One region of the Proteus faecis genome, then DNA from elsewhere that is predicted to be linked to it. Evidence: predicted binding sites of a transcription regulator. Region 1 holds the regulator's gene; the other holds the start of a gene.
The links. Region 1 encodes CRP, which controls carbon source genes, mostly activating them, when cyclic AMP is high. Its sites were predicted from a motif close to ATGTGANNNNNNTCACAT; they were not measured.

Region 1 (11,894 bases):
AAGTGTATAAAGTCAATAGTACTGTTGAAAAGAATGCACCAGAAAATACTAATCTTGTCCGCTATCACGTTGATTTCTTAGGGCCTTTAGGTAAAGATTTAACACGTTCATGGGCTGTGGCAATGGCCTTAGGTGTTGAAGATCAAGTTTCTCCTGTTTTATTTAAAGGTATTCAAGAAACTCAATCTATTCGTTCTGTTGACGATATCCGTAATGCCTTTATTAAGGCTGGCGTTAAAGGCGAAGATTATGATGCTGCAATGAATAGCTTTGTGGTGAACTCTTTAGTTAGCCAACAACAAAATGCTGTTGCTGATTTCCAAATTAATGGTGTTCCTGCCATGATAATTGGTGGTAAATATAAAATGAAAAATGATGGTATCAGCGCAAAATCACCAGAAGAGTATGCAAAGACATATTCTGATATTGTGAATCAGTTATTGCTGAAAAAATAATATAGGCTTAACTTTTCCCATATGGATTAAGTAAAAGTATATAGATATTTATATGAAAAATAGCACTCAAGAAATAGGAGTGCTATTTTTTTACTTTCATAATTTTGTCATAATATAACTATCCACATTAATAAAAAATACAGCGATTAATTTATAATATCTTAATAAATTCGCTAAGTGATTGATTTTTTACTTATGTTAACAAATTGAAAAGAAAGCTAACTTATTAATATAGAGAGGGTTACAAAACTACTCACAGAGTTATCCACAGGTTGTTTTGGTGTCGATTAGAAAATAAATTCTTAATAAAAAAGATGGCACTAATATGAACGTTAATATTAATGATGAGTAAATGGCTCTATCTTAAATACTTTCTAAATTACACAATAAGTTTACTGTTTATTCTTTGTTTTTAATTCAAGCCAGATTAATGAATATGTACTCTGACAAAAATGACCTTAATAAATATTAACTTATCATTCATACTTATTCTTTTTGTTAAGTTCGATTAATAATAAATAATTGAGTATTTAAGCCGAATTTCTGCATTTAAGAACAGGTAATATTCGTCTATTGGGCTGTGATGTGGCATTCTAGTCATATCAACGAACCTCAGAACAATGATGAACAGATTATGGTCCAGATAGCAGAAAACCCCTTTATCCTTGTAGATGGCTCCTCATATCTTTATCGCGCCTATCATGCATTTCCACCACTAACCAATAGCCAAGGTGAGCCAACAGGTGCGATGTACGGCGTGTTGAACATGTTACGTAGTCTGATAATACAGTATAAACCAAGTCATGTAGCGGTTGTGTTTGACGCTAAAGGTAAAACATTCCGTGATGAGTTGTATGAGGAATATAAATCTAATCGCCCTCCGATGCCGGATGATTTACGTGAGCAAATAGCGCCTTTACATGAGATGGTGCAAGCAATGGGTTTACCATTGTTATCTATTTCAGGTGTGGAAGCGGATGACGTTATTGGAACATTGGCACTAAAAGCGGCAGCAGATGGTCGTGATGTTTTAATAAGTACTGGTGATAAAGATATGGCGCAATTAGTGACGCCAAAGATCACGCTAATTAACACCATGACCAACGTTATTTTAGGCCCTGATGAAGTTAAAGAAAAATATGGTGTTCCTCCTGAATTGATTATTGATTTTCTCGCATTAATGGGCGATTCGTCCGATAACATTCCTGGTGTTCCGGGAGTGGGGGAAAAAACGGCATTAGGCCTTTTACAAGGGCTTGGTAGTTTAGATGATATCTATCAACAGCTTGATAATATCGCAACGTTGAGTTTCCGTGGCGCTAAAACACTTGGCGCTAAAATGGCAGAGCATGAGAAAGTGGCAAAACTTTCTTATAAGTTGGCAACAATTAAAACGGATGTTGAACTCGATAAAACGTTTGATGATTTAGTGGTTAGTGAGCCAAATTTAGAGCAATTACTAGAGATGTTCACGCGTTATGAATTTAAACGCTGGATAAGTGATCTTCAAAATGGTGGGTGGTTAGCACAACGTAGCACACACAAAGTTGCTGTGCCTTACACCTCTGAAGCCGTTAAACCGAAAGAAGCCTCTGTATCAGCTAATTTCCCTGTTATTACACAAGAGAATTATGAAGCTATCTTGACACATGAAAGCCTAGCGCGATGGGTTGAGCTTCTCAAAAAAGCACCTGCGTTTGCATTCGATACAGAAACGGACAGCTTAAACAATATTGATGCGCGTTTAGTGGGGCTGTCATTTGCTATTGAACCGGGTAAAGCGGCTTATATTCCATTACGTCATGAGTATTTAGATGCACCAGAGCAACTTCCTGTTGATGATGTGCTAGCGGCATTAAAACCTATTTTAGAAGATAAGAACATTCTAAAAATTGGGCAGAACTTGAAGTTTGACCGTGGCATTATGGAAAATGAAGGTATCGAATTAAACGGTATTCATTTTGATACGATGTTGGAATCTTACATATTAAATAGCGTAAGTAATCGACACGATATGGATACTTTGGCTGAAAAGCACTTAAATCATAAAACCACAACATTTGAAGAGATTGCGGGTAAAGGTAAAGGTCAACTGACTTTTAACCAAATTGAGGTTGAGCAAGCAACGTTATATGCTGCTGAAGATGCCGATATTACTTTATTACTCCATCAAGCGCTATATCCTCAAATAGAAGCTATTGAGCCTCTTAAACATGTTTACCGCGATATTGAAATGCCATTAGTCCCAGTGCTTTCTAGAATGGAACGCAAGGGAGTATTAATTGATGCTCAAGTGTTAGCAGTTCAATCTCAAGAGATCACACAGCGTTTAGCTGAAATTGAAAAAGAGACGTTTGCGTTAGCGGGGCAAGAATTTAATCTCTCTTCACCTAAACAGTTACAAGAAATCTTATTTGATAAACTGCAATTACCTGTTATCAAGAAAACCCCAAAAGGGGCACCATCTACCAATGAAGAAGTATTGGAAGAATTAGCGCATAGTCATGAATTACCTCGTTTAATTTTAGAGCATCGTGGTCTGGCGAAACTAAAATCTACCTATACGGATAAATTGCCATTAATGGTGAATAGCAAAACGAAACGTGTACATACTTCCTATCATCAAGCGGTGACGGCAACGGGGCGTTTATCTTCTCGTGATCCAAATCTTCAAAACATCCCAGTAAGAAATGAAGAAGGACGCCGAATTCGCCAAGCATTTATTGCGCGTGAAGGTTTTAAAATTGTGGCTGCCGACTATTCACAAATTGAATTACGGATCATGGCGCATTTATCGCAAGATAAAGGTTTGTTAGATGCCTTTGCTCAAGGTAAAGATATTCACCGTGCAACGGCATCTGAAGTATTTGGTATTCCTTTAGAGGAAGTAACCTCTGAACAACGTCGTAGTGCGAAAGCGATCAACTTTGGTCTTATTTATGGCATGAGTGCATTTGGTTTATCACAACAGATTGGTGTTGAGAGAAGAGAAGCTCAGCGTTATATGGATCTTTACTTTGAACGTTATCCTGGTGTCTTGGACTATATGGAACGTACACGTAAACAAGCTTCTGAACAAGGCTATGTTGAAACCTTAGATGGTCGTCGCCTCTATTTACCAGAAATTAATTCAAAGAATGCAATTCGCCGTAAAGCGTCAGAGCGTGAAGCGATTAACGCGCCAATGCAAGGTACAGCGGCGGATATTATCAAAAAAGCAATGATCGCTGTGGATAATTGGATTTGCAATCAATGTCCTGCTGATGTGCATATGATTATGCAAGTACATGATGAATTAGTGTTTGAAGTGCGCGAGTCTTACCTAGAAAACGCAAACGCCATGATCCATAAATTGATGGAAAGTAGTATGGAATTAGCTATTCCGTTGAAAGTTGAAGTGGGTGTTGGTAATAACTGGGATGAAGCACATTAATTTTCTGTGTACTAAAAGAAAAAGCTCGGTTAATACCGAGCTTTTTTATGTCAAAACTTATCAAAATGTGAAAAAGAGATAAGTGAATAATTAAGCAACTTGTGAGTCTAGCAGTTTGCTCAATTTCTTCTGTTTTTTCTCAATACGTTGACGTTTTAACGGAGATAAATGGTCAATAAAGAGTTTACCATCAAGATGGTCTAACTCATGTTGAATGCAGCCTGCAAACAAATCAGAGGCTTCTAGTTCAATTACATCACCATTTCTATCCAATGCCTTAACCTTTAAGAAACGGTAACGCTGTGTTGGCGCAAAAGAATCTGGAATAGATAGACACCCATCCATCATATCCATCACTTCATCTTCAGTGCTGATAATTTCAGGATTGATAAGTGCAATCGGTTGATCTCGGTTTTCAGAAACATCAATTACAACAATGCGTTTAGATACATTAACCTGAGGTGCTGCTAAGCCAATACCTCGTTCTGCATACATGGTTTCAATCATGTTATCGATTAATGTGCGTATTTCGTCATCTACTTTTTCCACTGGTACTGCGACTCTGCGCAGACGCTCATCTGGAAAACGCAGGAGCGGTAATACAGCCATGGATACCTCATTTTATCGCTAATTACATATTTACTACGGTCTCGCGATAAGCGTATCACAAAATCATTAAGGAGAAACCGCACCTTTTGTGTGATTTGTTCTATTTTTAATCATATTCACGCGAGTGATTAAAGTCTCATAATTATGTAATTAAACTACATTTATTTATGATTTGAATACATAAACACATAGCTGAATCGTGTCTGCATGTGAAAAAAAATTACAAAAGGGCTTTTATTAACCAATAAAATAGAGTACATTATCTCTCGTAGGGTACAGAGGTAAGATGTTCTATCTTTCAGACCTTTTACTTCACGTAATCGGATTTAGCTGAATATTAGCTGCCCCAGTCGACTTTATTTCGACTGGGGCATTTTTTTATCTAAAATTCACTGATATGGTTTGTGCGAGAAGTGAAAGGGAAAAATGATTTCCCTTTTATCAAAAGAAGATCAGAGCGCTATCGTTGAGAAAAAGAAGATAATTAGGCGTTATCATCATTTATAGGTTGCTCTTCTGAGCCTGAAAACCATTCATTAAGCGTGTTACGTAGTTTATCAATGCCAATTTTTTTCAATGATGAAAAATATTCTACGCGGATATCACCTACTTTATTTGCTAGTTCTTCACGTACGCTCATGAGCTGCTTTTTACGCGCGCCTGATGCTAGTTTATCTGCTTTAGTCAGTAAAACGAGAGTAGGTAGCTCTGAGCCTACAGCCCAGTCAATCATTTGCATATCGAGATCTTTTAATGGATGACGAATATCCATTAAAATAACTACACCTTTTAAGCACTCTCTTTTTTGTAGGTATTCACCTAAAGAGCGTTGCCATTTACGCTTCATTTCCTCAGGAACTTGGGCATATCCATAGCCTGGTAAATCGACTAAGCGTAAACCTTCTTCAATTTGAAAAAGGTTGATTAATTGAGTACGGCCTGGGGTTTTACTGGTTCTGGCTAATCCGTTTTGTTGGGTTAACGCATTTAAAGCACTGGATTTACCGGCATTAGAGCGACCCGCAAAGGCAATTTCAATTCCTGAATCTGGCGGTAAATGACGGATATCAGGTGCACTGATGATGAAATGTGCTTTTTGGTAATTAAATTGGGTCATTATGGTATAAACCTCTCTGAAATAATGCGGCTTTTCATGCATACTCATTTCAATTTTGCATGAAAATGAATATCTAAAATATTTATTTGCTCTATTTTGGCGCAATTTAATGACTTATAACAGCGATTAAAAATTAAAATTTACTCTGTTATAACGTAATTAGACTTATTGAGCGTAAATAAAGGTAAATGATTGGCACTATTTACCTCAGCGAATTAGAATCGCTGCATATTAAGTAAGTTGTAGACTATTAAAGTAAAGGATCCCTGCATGTTAAAACGTTTTCTTGTCACCTTCGTTACCGCTTGCACTTTAACAACAGCGACTTTTGCAATGGCAACGGGAGAAACCTTCGTTAAATTAGTCACCTCTGAAGGTAATATTGAAATATCACTGGATAATAAAAAAGCGCCAATTACAACGAAAAATTTTATTCAGTATGTTGAAGATGGGTACTATAACGGCACTACTTTTCATCGCGTTATTCCTGGTTTTATGGTTCAAGGTGGTGGTTTTACTGCTGATTTACAGCAAAAACAAACCAGAGCGCCAATTAAAAATGAAGCCGACAATGGATTACGTAATGTAAAAGGTTCTATTGCCATGGCGCGCACGTCAGATAAAGACAGCGCAACCAGCCAGTTCTTTATTAATGTGGCTGATAATGCATTTTTAGATCACGGTCAACGTGATTTTGGCTATGCTGTTTTTGGTAAAGTTGTGAAAGGAATGGATGTAGTTGATAAAATTTCACAAACACCGACTCGGAATATTGGACCTTACCAAAATGTGCCAGTAAAAACGGTCACTATTTTATCTGCGGAAGTTGTAAAACAATAAACGCATTATTAGGATAGGATATTTACTTATTCTAATAAGATAGAAAGCATATAAACCGGAATGAATGTTTTCATTCCGGGGGTTTTAGTACGAAAAAAATATTTTTATCCTTCTTTTTTTCGTGTGATCTCCTGCAATAAGTATTCATTACACTATTAATCACTCTATTCATCATCAATTATCGTCATTCTTGTTATTGCGCAATAAACCAGCAGGTTTTCTTGCTTACTATTCATATTTTATACCTGTGCTATGATAATCGGCTTTGTTGTACCCAAGTCGGTTAAACAACGAGCTATTTTGGCAAATCTACACTCGCTTTAAAATAGTAATAAAACAGATAATGATAAGAAAATCAGTCGGATAGGCTAATATGCTGTTACTTATTGATAATTACGATTCGTTTACTTACAACCTCTATCAGTATTTCTGTGAATTGGGTGCTGAGGTTGTTGTTAAGCGTAACGATGAGATCGGACTTAAAGAGATAGAAAAGATGATGCCAGCACATCTTGTGATCTCGCCAGGACCTTGTACTCCTGATGAAGCTGGGATCTCTCTTGAGGCTATACAGCGGTTTGCCGGTGAAATTCCTATTCTTGGTGTTTGTCTTGGACATCAAGCAATAGGGCAAGCTTTTGGTGCGTCGGTTGTTAGAGCGCGAGAAGTGATGCATGGTAAAAATTCATTAATACATCATAATCAACAAGGTGTTTTTAAAGGGCTTAATCGACCGTTAAGTGTGACGCGTTACCACTCTTTAGTGATTGATGCGACAACATTGCCTGTACCTTTTGAAGTGACGGCATGGAGCCAACATGATGGAAATGTTGATGAAATTATGGGAATTCGCCATCGTACTCTACCAATTGAAGGGGTTCAATTTCACCCAGAAAGTATTTTAAGTGAACAAGGGCATGAGCTATTAAATAATTTCCTTAAATATTAAATGGATAGAATTTAAATAGTGAAATAACGTCTTTTTATACAAAACCACATTTGATTTTTTATTCATATTTAGTGATTATATTTTCATATTGAATGTGAATAACGATCAGGTGGGGTAATGACAAAGCAAAGCATTAACAGGGCAACTTACGATAAAGTAATGTTGCCAATTTATTCACCCGCAGAATTTATTCCTGTCAAAGGGGTGGGGAGTCGTGTTTGGGATCAGCAGGGAAAATCGTATATTGATTTTGCTGGTGGTATTGCTGTTTTAGCATTGGGGCATGCTCATCCGGCTCTAAATCAAGCCTTGAAAGAACAAAGTGAAAAACTTTGGCATGTTAGTAATATTTTTACTAATGAACCTGCATTACGTTTAGCTCAAAAATTAATAGATAACACATTTGCAGAACGTGTCTTTTTTGCCAATTCTGGCGCAGAAGCGAATGAAGCAGCATTTAAATTGGCTCGCCATTATGCCATCACTCGCCATAGTCCTTATAAAACTAAAATTATTGCTTTTCACCATGCATTTCATGGCAGAACGTTGTTTACAGTATCTGTTGGTGGACAACCTAAATATGCCGATGGTTTTGGCCCTAAGCCCGCTGATATCGTACATGTTCCTTTTAATGATTTAGAGGCTGTTAAAGCAGTAATAGATGATCACACATGTGCCATTGTTTTAGAGCCAGTTCAGGGTGAAGGTGGCGTAACAGCAGCAACACCTGAGTTTATGAGAGGGCTACGAGAGTTGTGCGATAAGCATCAAGCTCTGCTTGTCCTTGATGAAGTACAAACAGGTATGGGGCGTACAGGTAAGCTTTTCGCCTATATGAACTATGATGTGACACCCGATATTATTACAACTGCAAAAGCGCTAGGGAGTGGTTTTCCACTCAGTGCGATGTTAACAACAGATGAGATAGCTTCTGTCATGGGCGTAGGGACTCATGGTACAACTTATGGTGGTAATCCATTAGCTTGTGCAGTGGGTAATGTTGCATTTGATTTAATTAATACATCTGAAGTACTTGAAGGTGTAGAAAAGCGTTATCAATGGATTGTGGATGAACTGGTGGCAATCAATCAAACGTATAATGTCTTTTCGCAAATTCGAGGACAAGGTTTATTGATTGGTGCACAATTGGCACCGCAATATGAAGGTAAAGCCAAAGAGTTACTCGGTCTTGCAGCCAAACATGGTTTAATGATGTTAAACGCAGGAGCCGATGTGATGCGTTTTACACCATCGTTAATTATTACTCAAGAAGAGCTACAAGAAGGAATGGTGGCATTAAAAGCGGCTATTGCAGAATTTGTAAAAGGGTAGTATCAACGAAAAACCCCATCAACGAAGATGGGGCTTATACAAAAGTATATCAATAGCCCTTTTATGGGCTATTGTTTGTTCGAGAGGGAAACTTAGCGAGTCCCGTAAACAACGATAGTTTTACCGTGTGCGGAGATCAAGTTTTGATCTTCCAACATTTTCAGAATACGGCCTACAGTTTCGCGTGAACAACCAACGATTTGACCAATTTCCTGACGTGTAATTTTAATTTGCATGCCATCAGGATGCGTCATTGCATCGGGTTGTTTTGCTAAGTTTAATAAGGTTTGTGCAATACGACCTGTTACATCAAGGAAAGCAAGATTACCTACTTTTTCTGATGTCGTTTGTAATCTGTTCGCCATTTGAGCAGAAAGGCGCATCAGAATATCAGGGTTAACCTGAATTAATTGGCGGAATTTTTTATAGGAAATTTCTGCTACTTCACAGGCTGTTTTTGCTCTAACCCATGCACTACGTTCTTGATCTTCTTCAAATAATCCAAGTTCACCGATGAAATCCCCCTGATTTAGGTAGGAGAGGATCATCTCTTTTCCTTCTTCATCTTTAATAAGAACAGCCACGGAACCTTTAACAATATAATAAAGTGTTTCCGCTTTCTCACCTTGGTGGATCAGCGTGCTCTTGGATGGATATTTGTGAATATGGCAGTGTGACAAAAACCATTCAAGAGTCGGGTCTGTTTGCGGCTTGCCGAGAACCATTCGCGTTATCCTCTGTACGTTAAATGCAGCCTTTCAAAACGGATAGGTTCCCTTTTGAGACAGCGTGCTTAAAAATCCTATCTTTACCTATTAACTTCCTGAGAACACGGTAAGTTAATATGGAATAGATTATAATAAATGAGAAAATAATGCATTGATCTTAACCACTATCATCAAGCAGATATTGTTTTTAACACAATTAGTGCATTAAGTCTCGTTTTACGCAGTCAGCATAATAAACCTATTTGCTAATTGCTAGTTGAATTATGAGAATGTACTCTTTTAGTTTCTGTCATCTTTAGGGGAAAATAAATGGAAGCGAGAGTTAAGTGGGTTGAAGATTTATCTTTTGTCGGTGAATCTTCATCTGGCCATCAAATTATGATGGATGGGAATTCAGGAGATAAAGCCCCAAGCCCAATGGAAATGGTTTTAATTGCTGCGGGTGGGTGTAGCGCTATTGATGTTGTAAGCATTTTACGAAAAGGTCGTCACCAAGTGACTGATTGTGAAGTAAAATTAACATCAGAACGACGTGAAGAAGCTCCTCGTTTATTTACTGATATCAATTTACATTTTATTGTTTCAGGTAAAGAGTTAACGGATAAAATTGTAGAACGAGCGGTTCAATTATCGGCAGAAAAATATTGTTCTGTTTCTTTAATGCTAGGAAAAGCAGCCAATATTACGCATTCATTTGAAATAAAAAATGCTGACTAATTTTGATATTTTAAAATAAAGTTTAATTTGAAAAATAATATCCCTTAATTAATGGGATATTATTTTTATAGAGATAATTTTTATTTTGGTTAACTTATCTTTTCGCCATTTAATAATTTTTTGACTAATGGCGCCATAATTAATTCCATCGCTAATCCTAATTTCCCTCCTGGTACAACAATCGTGTTTATTGTCGACATAAATGAGCCATGTAGCATTGCAAGTAAATAGGGAAAATCAATATCGGTTAAGCCTCGAAAACGAATAACAATAAAGCTTTCATCCAGAGTGGGAATTGCTTTAGCAGAAAAAGGATTCGAAGTATCAACAGTTGGGACTCGCTGGAAATTAATGTGAGTGCGTGAGAATTGAGGAATAATGTAGCTAATATAATCATCCATTGAGCGTACAACTGAGTCTCTTACTGCCTCTTGCGAGTGTCCTCTTTCTGTGGTGTCTCGAATAAGCTTTTGTATCCACTCTAGGTTTACGATAGGAACAACACCGACCAATAAATCAACATGTTGAGCTACATTATGCTCGTTGGTAACAACGCCACCATGTAATCCTTCATAAAAGAGAACATCAGTATTATCGGCTAAGGGTTCCCAAGGGGTAAATGTTCCTGGTAATTGATTGTAAGGTGTTGCTTCATCATAAGAGTGTAGATATTTGCGAGATTGACCTTGCCCAGTATCACTATATTGACTTAATGTTTTGCTCAGTAAGCTAAAATCATTTGCTTCAGGGCCAAAATAACTGATATGTCTACCTTGTTCTCTGGCTTTTCTTATCGCCATATCCATTTCGGGACGGGTATAGCGATGGAAACTATCGCCATCAATCAATGCGGCATTTGCATTGAGTTGTTGGAATATTTTACGAAAAGCTTGGCTTGTTGTGGTAGTTCCTGCACCACTTGAGCCAGTCACTGCGATGATAGGATGCTTGATTGACATAGGTTATCCTTTTGCTAAATAAGGTTGGCCCTTATTGATGGCGATGCATCGCTTGCTTTGAATAATTAATCAGAGCGAAACTGCGATGCAGGCATAATATTAACGCTCTCATGAAGTTCAGACCAAACCAACACGGCCTCACCAGATTTAAGTTGTTTTTTTACATCGGCGACTTTTTGTTCAAGCGTTTTCTCTTGGATACCATAATCAGTGCCTTCTCGTAAAACAAAACTTTCAATAAGATTATCAAGTGTCTCTGTGGAAAGCTCATTCCAAGGAATTATCATTGGGTTTTCTCCAAATAAGCGGATAACCAGTCAGGTATTCGGCTTTCAAGCCACATCACTGGTTTTGATAGTTTTCCACCAACAAATCCCACATGCCCACCAAATTCTGTAAGTTGATATTCAATATTATTGGGGAGTGTTCTGACATCAGGGATCACATCTGCAGACATAAATGGATCATCTTTAGCATGAATGATAAGCGTGGCTTTCTTTATTTTGTTTAATAAAGGTAATGCACTGCATTGGCGATAATAATCTAACGCATCTTTAAAGCCATGAATTTTAGAGGTAATAAGATCATCAAATTGGCGTAGTTTTTTGATGGATTTTATCGTCAATAAGCTGATCGGTAAGGACTCTGGATAACGAATAAGTTTTCGTGTTGCGTTATTTTTGAGTTCTTTTAACAGATACCATTGATAAAAACGAGAAAAGCCATGTTCAATTTTTGTTGAGCATGGTTCTAGC
Region 2 (11,894 bases), on a different contig from region 1:
GAATGCTTACTTTTCATTCAAAAGATAAATTAAATGATAGATATAAAGCAAAAAGCACACAATTACCAAAATAGTGTGCTTTTATTAAGAATGTGATGAAGTTAAAAATCGTGAAATTAGATTTTCTTCAATAGTTGATTAAGTGCTTTTACTTCAGGACTTTCTGCATCTTGTTTATTTAACCAATTATCGATAGCTTGCTTGGCTTTTTGCTGTAATTGGTCGCGCAATAATTTTTCAATATTAAGTTCATATTGAATAGCATTCCAATCACCATAGAGCCTTAATGGAATTTCAATTTTAGCCAATTGACGGATAAAATCGTTTTCTTTACCCCAACCTTTTTTGATATTAACCAGTAACATCACATCAAGATCATGACGTTGAAGATCCACTTTACCCTGCCCTTTAATTTGATAAGCCTCTGCTTGAGCATCGAGTGAATTAATGGTTACTTTCCCTTTGGGCGCTAATTTAAATTGGGCAATCACATTATCTGCTTGGGTATAACTTTCGACATCTTCAGGGTAAATTACTTTATCCGTCGCTTGAGCGACAGATTGCTGAATAACCTGTGGTACATTTAATCCCTGCATTTTAAATTGAGCAACTGATGTATTAAGCGTACCTTGCCAATAATTATAAAAAGCTTTTCGGTTATATCCCGTTCCTTCTAAATTTCCTTTTGCTGAAATTAATCCACTAAAATTTTCAGGTTGATTAAAAACACGCAATAGTGGCTGTAATGGAATATTGTTCATTGTGATATCCATGCTAATATGCGCTGGCACAATGCTTGTAGAGATAACCGTTGGAAGTGAAAAATCACCTTGAAGGAGTTGCCCTGTTAAGGTTTTAATATTCAAGGAGTTAGGATTATTTAGAGCATCAAGTTTAAAATTATTAATCTCTAAATCTTTATAAAGAAGCTTATTCAGTGCTAATTTCAATGTAAATTCAATATTACTCCAATGAGTTAAATCATATTCTTTACTTTCAACAGCGACTGAAGTAATAACCGGTTTTGCCATAATAGTGGCATTTGGTGCAGGTGCTGCATGGGCTGTATTAAATAATGAAAATAACGGTGACGTTTTATTATCTTTTGATGTCAATAATACAGTTTCAGTAGTGTTAGTCGCAGCTAACTCAGGTAACAAGGTATTTAAATTTAATTGTTCACCTTTTAGATCAACTTGATAACGAGTCGTATCTGCAAATTCTGCACTGATATTACCTTGCAATTGACTATCATTAGCAGTGAGATTTAAGTTATTAAGTGAAATTTTTCTCACGCCTTCATTTTGGATATGAAAATCTGAAGTTAAACTTCCTGCAATTCCATTTTCAGGGATCCCAACACCTGATAAAGCGTAATCTAACTGTGTGATATTACCTGAAACTTGGTAAGGATAACTTTTCATATCCGCATTAGCGGCAATATTTAGCATGATCTCACGACGGTCACGATTCACTTTCGTGCTCATTTCAAGACTAACTTGTTTTTTCTCGTCTGTTTTCAACGACAGATTAATATCACGTAAATTAAGTTGCTCACCATCTTTCATTTGCCAAATAATTAAGCTATCTGAAATATTCACTTTAGCGATATTCAACTGCCAATTATTGGCTCTAGGTTCGATAACGGAACGAGAAATATCTCGAGGAGTAGACGGAGGTGATATTTTAGGAATTGCTTTACTTTCAGGTGTTTGGCGAACCACTGCACCTTTAAGCATAACTTCTTTTACTTCAAGTTGATGGGAAAGTAGCGGCAATAACTCAACATCAAGACGCATGTTATCTGCTGTGACTAAAGGCATTTCAGCACCAGGTGCTGTCAATGACATTTTACCACTGATAATGCTTAACTTTGGCCACACATGCCAACGCATATCATCTTGTAATGTGAGTTTATAACCGCTTTGTTTTTCAACCCTTTCAATAAGGTATCCACGGAAATCATTTGGGTTAATGAGTAAAACTAACGCTGTTAAGCCTGCCAAAATAACCACAAGCAAAATAGCCAGTGTTGTCAAAAACCTTTTCATATAATTACCCGTTTAGTGAACATGATAATGATGATTATAAAGATAGTTAATCTTCACTAATCCGACTACCAACTGCACCTTGTTGATTTTTATATTTTGCATCTTGACGACGATTATAAGGTCTATCAGCAGAACCCGACATAGGCTCAAAGCTTAATGCACCAATAACCATACCCGGTCTTAATGCGAGAGGAAGTTTACCTGAATTAAAGAATTCTAATACGATTTGTCCATGCCAGCCAGGATCAATACGATGGGCGGTAACATGCACCATTAAACCTAAACGAGCTAATGATGAGCGTCCATCTAACCATCCAACAACATTATCAGGCAAAGTGACTGACTCCAGTGTCACTGCTAACGCTAATTCACCCGGATGTAAGAAAAATGCTTCACCTTCAGGTAAAACAATTTCATCACTCATTACACGCTCTAGCGCAGCGTTCACTTCAGCCTTAGGTCCACTCAAATCAATATAAGCTGCAGTATGACCTTGGAAAACACGAAATTGATTTCCTAAGCAAACATCTGCTGTTGCGCCGTTAATTCGCTCGACGGGCGGGCGGGGTTCAATGACTAATTTACCTTCATCCAGCCACTGAATAATATCACGGTCGCATAATCGCATTTTATTTCCTTCTTCAAGTTAAACAGGCAGTTTCATCATGCATGAAAGCTGCCTACAAATGAATCTATTATTCGCAGAATTGCCCAATTTTTGCTTTCAGAATATCAATCGCAACGCGGTTTTTTCCCCCTCTAGGGACAATAATATCGGCATATTGTTTAGAAGGCTCAATAAACTGGAAGAACATCGGACGAACGGTTTTATTATATTGTTCAATGACTGAGTCTAAGCTACGTCCACGTTCATTCACATCTCGTTTAATTCTACGCATCAAGCAAATATCTAATGGCGTATCAACAAAGATAGAAAAATCCATCTCTTCACGCAGGCGTTTATCTGTTAATAACAAGATGCCTTCAATGATAATAACTTTTTTAGGTTGAAAAGGAATGGATTCTGCTTTGCGAGTGTGAGCAACGTAGTCGTATTGAGGGAGTTCTATGGATTTTCCTGCTTTTAATTCACACAAATGATGATATAAAAGTGCGTGATCCATCGAGTTTGGGTGGTCATAATTGACCTTATATCGTTCTTCCATCGTTAAATCACTTTGGTCACGATAATAACAATCTTCTGGTATCACTCCGATATTATGATCACCTACTTGCGCTCTTAATTCGCGGTAAAGTGTACTTGCAATAAGGCTTTTACCCGAAGCAGAGGCTCCAGCGATACCTACAATTGTGCACTGATGTGCTGTGTCAGCCATAATCAAAAACCTGGTTTGAAATAAAAAGAGGGATAACGTAATAATATGTAAATATTACGCTAGCGCAGATTATAGTTTTGAAATCACTCTGGTTCCAGCGTAAAACCAGAAATCTATTTGTTTTTTATCAAAAACAGTCGGAAATTGCATATAAAAATGGAAAGCCAAATGGCTCTCCATTTAAATCAGCAAATAATTCAAGATATTATTCCACTGTAATTACACTGCGCGGAAAGAAATTTCCGTTGGAATTGCATCACCATCCCAATACATTTGAGCGGACACTGTAGATGCGATTTCGCGATAAATATCGGCAAACTCACCTTCAGGATCACGCATCACGGTTGGTTGTCCGCGGTCTAGGTCTTCACGTAAAGAGATATGAAGAGGAACTTGACCTAATAATTGACAATGATACTTCTCTGCTAATTTAGCCGCACCACCAGTACCAAAGATAGGTTCAAGGTGACCACAGTTACTACAAATATGTGCACTCATGTTTTCAATAATACCTAAGACAGGCACATTGACTTTTTTAAACATGACGATCCCTTTCATTGCATCCACCAGCGCGATATCTTGTGGTGTTGTTACCACAACCGCAGCAGTTACAGGGATATTTTGAGATAAGGTCAATTGGATATCACCTGTTCCCGGTGGCATATCGATAACCAGATAATCCAAGTCAGGCCACAGCGTATCTTGAAGCATTTGCATTAATGCTTTGCTCGCCATAGGACCACGCCATACCATTGCATTATCATCGGTGACTAAATAACCGATAGAGTTAGACGCTAAACCATAAGCCATAATCGGTGCCATATGTTGTCCATCAGGAGACGTTGGACGCTCCATTGTGGTCCCCAACATATTCGGAATAGACGGCCCATAAATATCAGCATCAAGAATACCTACTTTAGCGCCTTCTTGTGCAAGAGCTAACGCAAGGTTAACGGCTGTACTTGATTTACCAACGCCACCTTTACCAGAGCTCACTGCAAGAATATTACGCACACCATTAACACCTGGCAGATCATTTGCACGGCGTAAGGTTGAAATATTATGCTTGAGTTTCCATTCAATGGCTTTTGCACCAGTAATATTGCGAAGTTCGGCGGTCTTTTCTTCAATTAGGACTTGGAAAGGTTTTTTCCAAACAAACGGCATCACTAACTCGATATGAAGAACATCGTCAATCATCGCACATTGATGTAATGCTTTTAGAGAAAGCAGATTACGTTTCAATGTTGGGTGTTCAAAAGTAGACAAGACACCTGAAACTTTTTCGTTCAGAATCTCAGGGGTGGTCTGCTCGGGGGATTTATCACTCATCCCGGCTCCTCTCGTTTTCATTATTTATTAAATATATGAGTGTATCTATCATATCAGATAGTAGATGACTACGATAATGCCTTACCTCAATTTGCCAACTGAAATTTCTCTTGCAAAAACTCAATTATTGCCCTAGCGACATCATGACGGATCGGTTAACATCAAAGTCCCTTTTATTAATTTTATGGAAGTAAGATCCTTACTATGTCTCACGTCGCGAATAAATTATTGGTAACCTGCGCGTTACCTTATGCTAACGGTTCAATTCATCTCGGTCATATCCTTGAACACATTCAGGCAGATATCTGGGTCCGTTATCAACGAATGCGCGGCAAAGAAGTTCATTTCATCTGCGCTGACGATGCTCACGGTACACCTATTATGCTAAAAGCCCAACAACTGGGTATCACGCCAGAAGCAATGATTGAAGAAATGAGCAAAGAGCATCAGCAGGATTTTGCGGGTTTCAATATCAGTTATGATAATTATCACTCTACACACAGTGAAGAGAGTCGCCAATTATCAACTAAAATTTATCTTGCACTGAAAAAAAATGGTCACATCAAAAGCAAAACTATTTCTCAGCTTTATGATGAAGAAAAAGGTATGTTTTTGCCTGACCGCTTTGTAAAAGGCACTTGCCCTAAATGTAAAGCGCAAGACCAATATGGTGATAACTGTGAAGTTTGTGGCTCAACCTACAGTCCAACAGAATTAATTAACCCACGCTCTGTTGTATCAGGTTCAACGCCTGTTATGCGTGAAACTGAACACTATTTCTTCGACTTACCTGCATTTAGCAATATGTTACAAGAGTGGATCCGCTCTGGTGCTCTGCAAGAGCAAGTTGCGAATAAAATGCAAGAGTGGTTTGACAGCGGTTTACAACAGTGGGATATCACTCGTGACGCACCTTATTTTGGGTTTGAAATTCCAGATGCACCGGGTAAATATTTCTATGTATGGTTAGATGCACCAATCGGCTACATGAGTTCATTCTTAAACTTATGTGAAAAACGCGGTGATTTAAGTTTTGACGAGTTTTGGAATAAAGACAGCAAAGCAGATCTTTATCACTTTATTGGTAAAGATATCGTCTATTTCCACAGCTTATTCTGGCCTGCAATGTTAGAAGGTAGCGAATATCGCAAACCAACCAACTTATTTGTTCACGGTTACGTCACTGTAAATGGTGCGAAGATGTCAAAATCTCGTGGCACCTTTATTACAGCGCGTGCTTATCTTGATCATTTTGATGCTGATTGTCTACGTTATTACTATGCTGCAAAACTTTCATCACGCATTGACGATATTGACCTAAACTTAGAAGACTTTGTTCAACGTGTTAATAGCGACATTGTAAATAAAGTCGTTAACCTAGCATCACGTACAGCGGGTTTTATCAGCAAGCGTTTTGATGGCAAATTAGCTGATTCTTTAGATGATGCTAAACTTTATCAACACTTTGTTGATATGAAAGAAACTATCGCACAGTCATTTGAAAATCGTGAATTTGGTAAAGCTGTTCGTGAAATTATGGCATTAGCTGATGAAGCTAACCGTTACATTGATGAAAAAGCGCCTTGGATCGTGGCTAAACAAGAAGGTCAAGATGCTCAGTTACAAGCAATCTGTACTATGGGAATTAACTTATTCCGCGTATTGATGACTTATTTAAAACCAGTATTACCTTCACTAACAGAGCGTTCAGAAGCCTTTTTACAAACTCAATTAACATGGGATGCGCTTGAAAAACCGCTGTTAGGCCAAGAGATCACTAAATTCAAAGCGCTGTTTAATCGCATTGAAATGGATAAAGCCAATGCCATGGTTGAAGCATCAAAAAGTACCATTGCGCCAGTAAAAGAAATAACAGGCCCATTAGCAGATTCGCCGATTCAAGAAACCATCAACTTTGATGATTTTGCGAAAATCGATATGCGTATTGCTGAAATTAAACAAGCAGATTTAGTTGAAGGTTCAGACAAACTGCTGAAATTAATTCTGGACTTAGGTGGCGAAACTCGCCAAGTATTCTCAGGTATTCGTACTGCATACCCTGATCCTAAGGTGTTAGAAGGTCGCTTAACGGTAATGGTGGCAAACTTAGCTCCTCGTAAAATGCGTTTTGGTATTTCAGAAGGCATGGTAATGGCGGCAGGTCCTGGCGATAAAGATATCTTCTTACTCAGCCCAGATTCTGGTGCAAAACCGGGTCAGCAAGTGAAATAACGACTAAAATTCATTTACAAAATAAATGAATGGCGGGGTTCTATTAGAGCCCCGCCTTTTTTTTATTGTGATCCATAGCACACTTTCAAAATCGGTGTATGATAATTCTGTTAGTTGATTTGGGACACTTACTTATGAAATCTAAACGGGCACGATTGCAGATTACGCTTTGGCATTATCTACGATCTTTTTTGGTACTTTATCTTTGTCTCTTCGCTGGTAATCTTATTTCAGCCCTTCTACCCTTCGCGGTTCCAGGCAGTATTGTTGGCTTACTAATTCTTTTTGGTTTACTGGCTTTTCAGCTTATCCCTGTGCGTTGGGTTAAACCTGGTGCAAATATCCTCTTAAAAAATATGTCATTACTCTTTATCCCCATCGGGGTTGGTGTAATGAACTATTATGATTTGTTAAGTCAGCAACTTTTTCCCATCGTTTTAGCCTGCGTCGTGAGTACCTTTGGTGTTATGGCACTCGTTGCCTATTGCTCACACTATGTTCATCGCGAGCGCGTTATCGTGGGTTCGAAACCAGACCAAGTTGAAGATATTGTTGAAACAAAAGAGAAAGACGATGATAAAGCGTTAAGTGAGAAGAGAAAATGTTAGCTATATTAATGAATATTTGGTGGTCACTTCCTTTAAGTATTTTTATTTTTTACTTAGCTCGTAAGCTTGCAGCCCGATTTAAATTGCCTATTTTAAATCCTCTGCTAATTGCTATTGTGGTAATTATACCTATTTTGTTAATAGCCAAAGTGCCTTACGAAAATTATTTCGCAGGTAGTCGAGTTTTAAATGACTTACTGCAACCCGCCGTTGTCGCTTTAGCTATACCACTTTATCAGCAATTACACCAAATTCGTGCACAGTGGAAATCATTAATCAGTATTTGCTTTATTGGTAGTATTGCTGCGATGGCCAGTGGCACAGCCATTGCATTATGGGCTGGTGCAACACCTGAAATTGCCGCATCAATCTTACCTAAATCAGTGACAACGCCAATTGCAATGGCTGTCGCAGACTCCATAGGTGGTATTCCTGCAATCAGTGCTGCATGTGTTATTGCAGTAGGTATTTTAGGTGCCATTTTTGGTCATACATTATTTAAGCTACTGCGTATTCCTACTCACGCCTCTCGTGGTTTGGCTATGGGAACCGTATCTCACGCAGTGGGAACAGCACGAGCTGCAGAAATCGATTATATTGAGGGGGCTTACAGCTCATTGGCCTTAATGACTTGCGGGATTATTACTTCCCTTACTGCGCCATTTATCTTCCCTATTATTTTACATCTCTATAGTTGATATCTTTCTTACCCTCTATTCTTAAATCCCCGATTTAATTAAATTTATTTCGGGGATTTCACTATAAATTTGAGATATATCTCTCAATTAATGAATTTGTTGCAATTGTTTCATTGAAAACATGACTTTTATCACATATAAGAGTGAGTAAAGATGCCTAGAATCTTACAATACAGAAAGATTAATGGGAGACTCATGTATGCATACTCGTTTTCAGGCAGTTTGGTCAGATTTATCCCCTCAGTTGCAACAAGCGCTTGCTCCTTATCTTGAGCAGGATGAATTCCCTGCAATGTTTACGGCAGAGCAGGTCAATGCCATAAAAACTCAGTTACAATGTAATGATGATGCCTTAGCCCTCGCACTTTTACCGGTTGCTGCTGCTTGTGCTGTTGCACCAATCTCTAATTTTAAAGTCGGTGCGGTTGCACGTGGTGAGAGTGGTAATCTCTACTTCGGTGCCAATATGGAATTTGCTGGCGCCCCACTACAACAGACTGTTCACGCTGAACAAAGTGCTGTAACTCATGCTTGGTTACGTGGTGAGTCTCGCTTAATTTCAGTCACCGTTAACTATACACCTTGTGGTCATTGTCGCCAGTTTATGAACGAATTGAACAGTGGCACCCATATTCAAATTCAGTTACCGGGTAGAAAAATGGCAACATTGGGTGATTATTTACCTGATAGCTTTGGCCCAAAAGATCTTAATATCACCTCTTTATTAATGGACAAAGTTAATCACGGTTACAAAATTGATAACCCTAGTGAGTTAGCGCAACAGGCGCTACAAGCGACTAATCGTAGCCACGCACCTTATAGTGAGTCGCACAGTGGTATTGCTGTGCAAATGAAAAGTGGCAAAATTTTCCAAGGTAGCTACGCAGAAAATGCTGCATTTAACCCAAGTCTTCCGCCATTACAAGCCGCATTGATTTTATTAAATATGGCAGGTGAGAGTGTGATGGATATTGAATCGGCTGTCTTAATTGAAAAAGCAGAAGCCATTTTAACGCAATGGGATGCAACTCAAGCCACATTAATGGCTTTAGGTTGTCGCCAGATGCAACGCATCACTTTGTAAAAAATTTTAACTTATTCCTCTAAAAATCGCTCCTAAAAAAGCATCAGCATGTAAATTTTGCTGATGCTTACCAGAAAAAGTTGTAACAACTGTATCTATCTCTCATTTCTAAGCATAAAAATCATAAAAAAATAACATAAGCTGTACATATTTTTATTATTTTGTAGGATCTACAATTGTCATGTGACTAACTGCCTTACAAGAGTATTTTTCATGGAACTGGAACACGAAAGTAAACGCCCTCTCTACATCCCGTATGCAGGCCCAATCCTGCTTGAATTTCCCCTGTTAAATAAAGGTAGTGCTTTCAGCGAAGAAGAACGCAGCACCTTTAACTTACATGGTTTACTGCCAGAAGCAGTTGAAACCATCGAAGAGCAGGTTGAACGCGCTTATCGCCAATATCTTGATTTCAAAAACGATAACGATAAACATATTTACCTACGAAATATCCAAGATACCAATGAAACCCTGTTTTACCGTCTATTGGAATCTCACCTCACTGAAATGATGCCAATCATTTATACGCCAACAGTGGGTGAAGCTTGTGAACATTTCTCTGATATTTATCGTCGAGCTCGCGGTTTATTTATCTCTTACCCTAACCGTGCCAATATCGACGATATGCTACAAAACGCCACGAAACAGAACGTCAAAGTCATTGTTGTAACAGATGGCGAACGTATTCTCGGTTTAGGTGACCAAGGTATCGGTGGTATGGGTATACCTATCGGTAAACTCTCTTTATATACCGCGTGTGGTGGTATTAGCCCAGCGTACACACTGCCTGTTGTACTTGATGTTGGTACTAACAACCCACAACGTTTAAATGATCCTCTGTATATGGGATGGCGTCATCCTCGCATTACAGGTGATGAATACAACGAATTTGTTGATGAGTTTATCCAAGCAGTTAAACGTCGCTGGCCAAATGTTTTATTACAATTTGAAGATTTCGCACAAAAAAATGCGATGCCTTTATTAAACCGTTATCGTGATGAACTATGTTGCTTTAACGATGATATTCAAGGTACAGCATCGGTCACTTTAGGTAGCCTAATTGCAGCAAGTCGTGCTGCTGGTCGCCAGTTAAAAGACCAAACAGTCACTTTCTTAGGTGCTGGTTCTGCAGGTTGTGGTATTGCTGAGCAAATCATTGCCCAAATGAAATCTGAAGGTTTAAGTGATGAGCAAGCGCGTGAACGTATCTTTATGGTTGACCGTTTCGGCTTATTAACAGACAAACTGCCAAATTTACTGGATTTCCAAAGCAAACTTATCCAAAAAAGCGAAACCATTGCTAATTGGGAAACCGCAAGTGATGCAATTTCACTGCTAGAAGTGGTTAAGAATGCAAAACCAACTATTTTGATTGGTGTTTCAGGACAAGCAGGTTTATTCACTGAAGAAATTATTCGTGAAATGCACAAACACTGTGAACGTCCTATCGTAATGCCATTATCTAACCCAACGTCTCGTGTAGAAGCGCGTCCTGAAGATATTATCAACTGGACTGATGGACAAGCTTTAGTGGCCACAGGTAGCCCATTTGCACCCGTTAAATACAAAGATAAAGAGTATCCAATTGCACAATGTAACAACTCTTATATCTTCCCAGGTATTGGGTTAGGTGTTATCGCATGTGGTGCGAAGCGTGTTACTGATGCCATGTTAATGGTTGCAAGCCGCGCATTAGCAGATTGCTCTCCAATGGCAAAAGAAGGTGATGGTTCTCTGTTACCTTTACTGGCTGATATTCAACAAGTTTCGCGCTACATCGCAAAACAAGTTGCCAAACAAGCACAAGTACAAGGTGTTGCTACTGTTACGTCTGATTCAGCATTAGAAGAAGCGATTGAACGTAACTATTGGGCACCAGAGTACCGTATTTACAAAAGAACCTCGTTCTAGTAGCTTGAAACACTAAGTACCATTCTGAAAAGCGCGTCATTACTTAATATGAGGCGCTTTTTTCTTGCTTCCCTATTCCTGCTCAAGTAGCCTTAAGCATTATGAAAGTCATTGGTTATTTGCGTCATTAAGGCAAGGACATGCTAAAACGCCTCATTTATCTCTTTCTCACACTTTTTATGCTGCTTGCAGTCATTTTGATTGCCTGCGATCGTTGGATCGGCTGGAAAACTAATCCTTATATCTTTGAAGATGTGGATACATTACCCGCTAAAAAAGTGGGTATGGTGTTAGGTACATCGAAGTACTATACCAGCGGTTATATAAATCAGTTTTATCAATACCGTATTCAAGGTGCTGTTAATGCTTATAATAGTGGCAAAATTCAGTATTTATTACTTAGCGGTGATAATGCAAAACATAGCTATAATGAGCCAAATACGATGCGTAAAGATCTCATTAAAGCAGGCATTCCTGCCTCTCGTATTGTGATGGATTTTGCGGGTTTCAGAACACTCGATTCAGTTGTACGAACAAAAGAGGTGTTTGGTACAGATGGATTTACCATTATTACTCAGCGTTTTCACTGTGAACGTGCTGTTTTTATCGCATTAGAAAAAGGAATTGATGCGCAATGCTTT

Region 2: a site for CRP is predicted at 8,326-8,343, ahead of cdd (cytidine deaminase). Genes of this name have one in related genera too.

The regions. Positions count from the first base shown of each region.
Region 1 is NZ_JASVWV010000006.1:197,678-209,571, forward strand. It holds gene dsbA (thiol:disulfide interchange protein DsbA) at 1-455, shown strand, start outside; gene polA (DNA polymerase I) at 1,090-3,888, shown strand; gene def (peptide deformylase) at 3,979-4,497, opposite strand; gene spfP (small protein SpfP) at 4,784-4,831, shown strand; gene yihA (ribosome biogenesis GTP-binding protein YihA/YsxC) at 4,982-5,614, opposite strand; gene ppiA (peptidylprolyl isomerase A) at 5,885-6,454, shown strand; gene QSH13_RS10360 (aminodeoxychorismate synthase component II) at 6,828-7,403, shown strand; gene argD (bifunctional acetylornithine/succinyldiaminopimelate transaminase) at 7,521-8,735, shown strand; gene crp (cAMP-activated global transcriptional regulator CRP) at 8,828-9,460, opposite strand; gene QSH13_RS10375 (OsmC family protein) at 9,773-10,180, shown strand; gene QSH13_RS10380 (phosphoribulokinase) at 10,270-11,139, opposite strand; gene QSH13_RS10385 (YheU family protein) at 11,205-11,426, opposite strand; gene QSH13_RS10390 (hydrolase) at 11,423-11,894, opposite strand, start outside.
Region 2 is NZ_JASVWV010000001.1:671,840-683,733, forward strand. It holds gene asmA (outer membrane assembly protein AsmA) at 117-2,051, opposite strand; gene dcd (dCTP deaminase) at 2,098-2,679, opposite strand; gene udk (uridine kinase) at 2,747-3,388, opposite strand; gene apbC (iron-sulfur cluster carrier protein ApbC) at 3,608-4,720, opposite strand; gene metG (methionine--tRNA ligase) at 4,925-6,952, shown strand; gene QSH13_RS03240 (CidA/LrgA family protein) at 7,087-7,560, shown strand; gene QSH13_RS03245 (CidB/LrgB family autolysis modulator) at 7,563-8,258, shown strand; gene cdd (cytidine deaminase) at 8,458-9,342, shown strand; gene QSH13_RS03255 (NAD-dependent malic enzyme) at 9,556-11,253, shown strand; gene sanA (outer membrane permeability protein SanA) at 11,394-11,894, shown strand, end outside.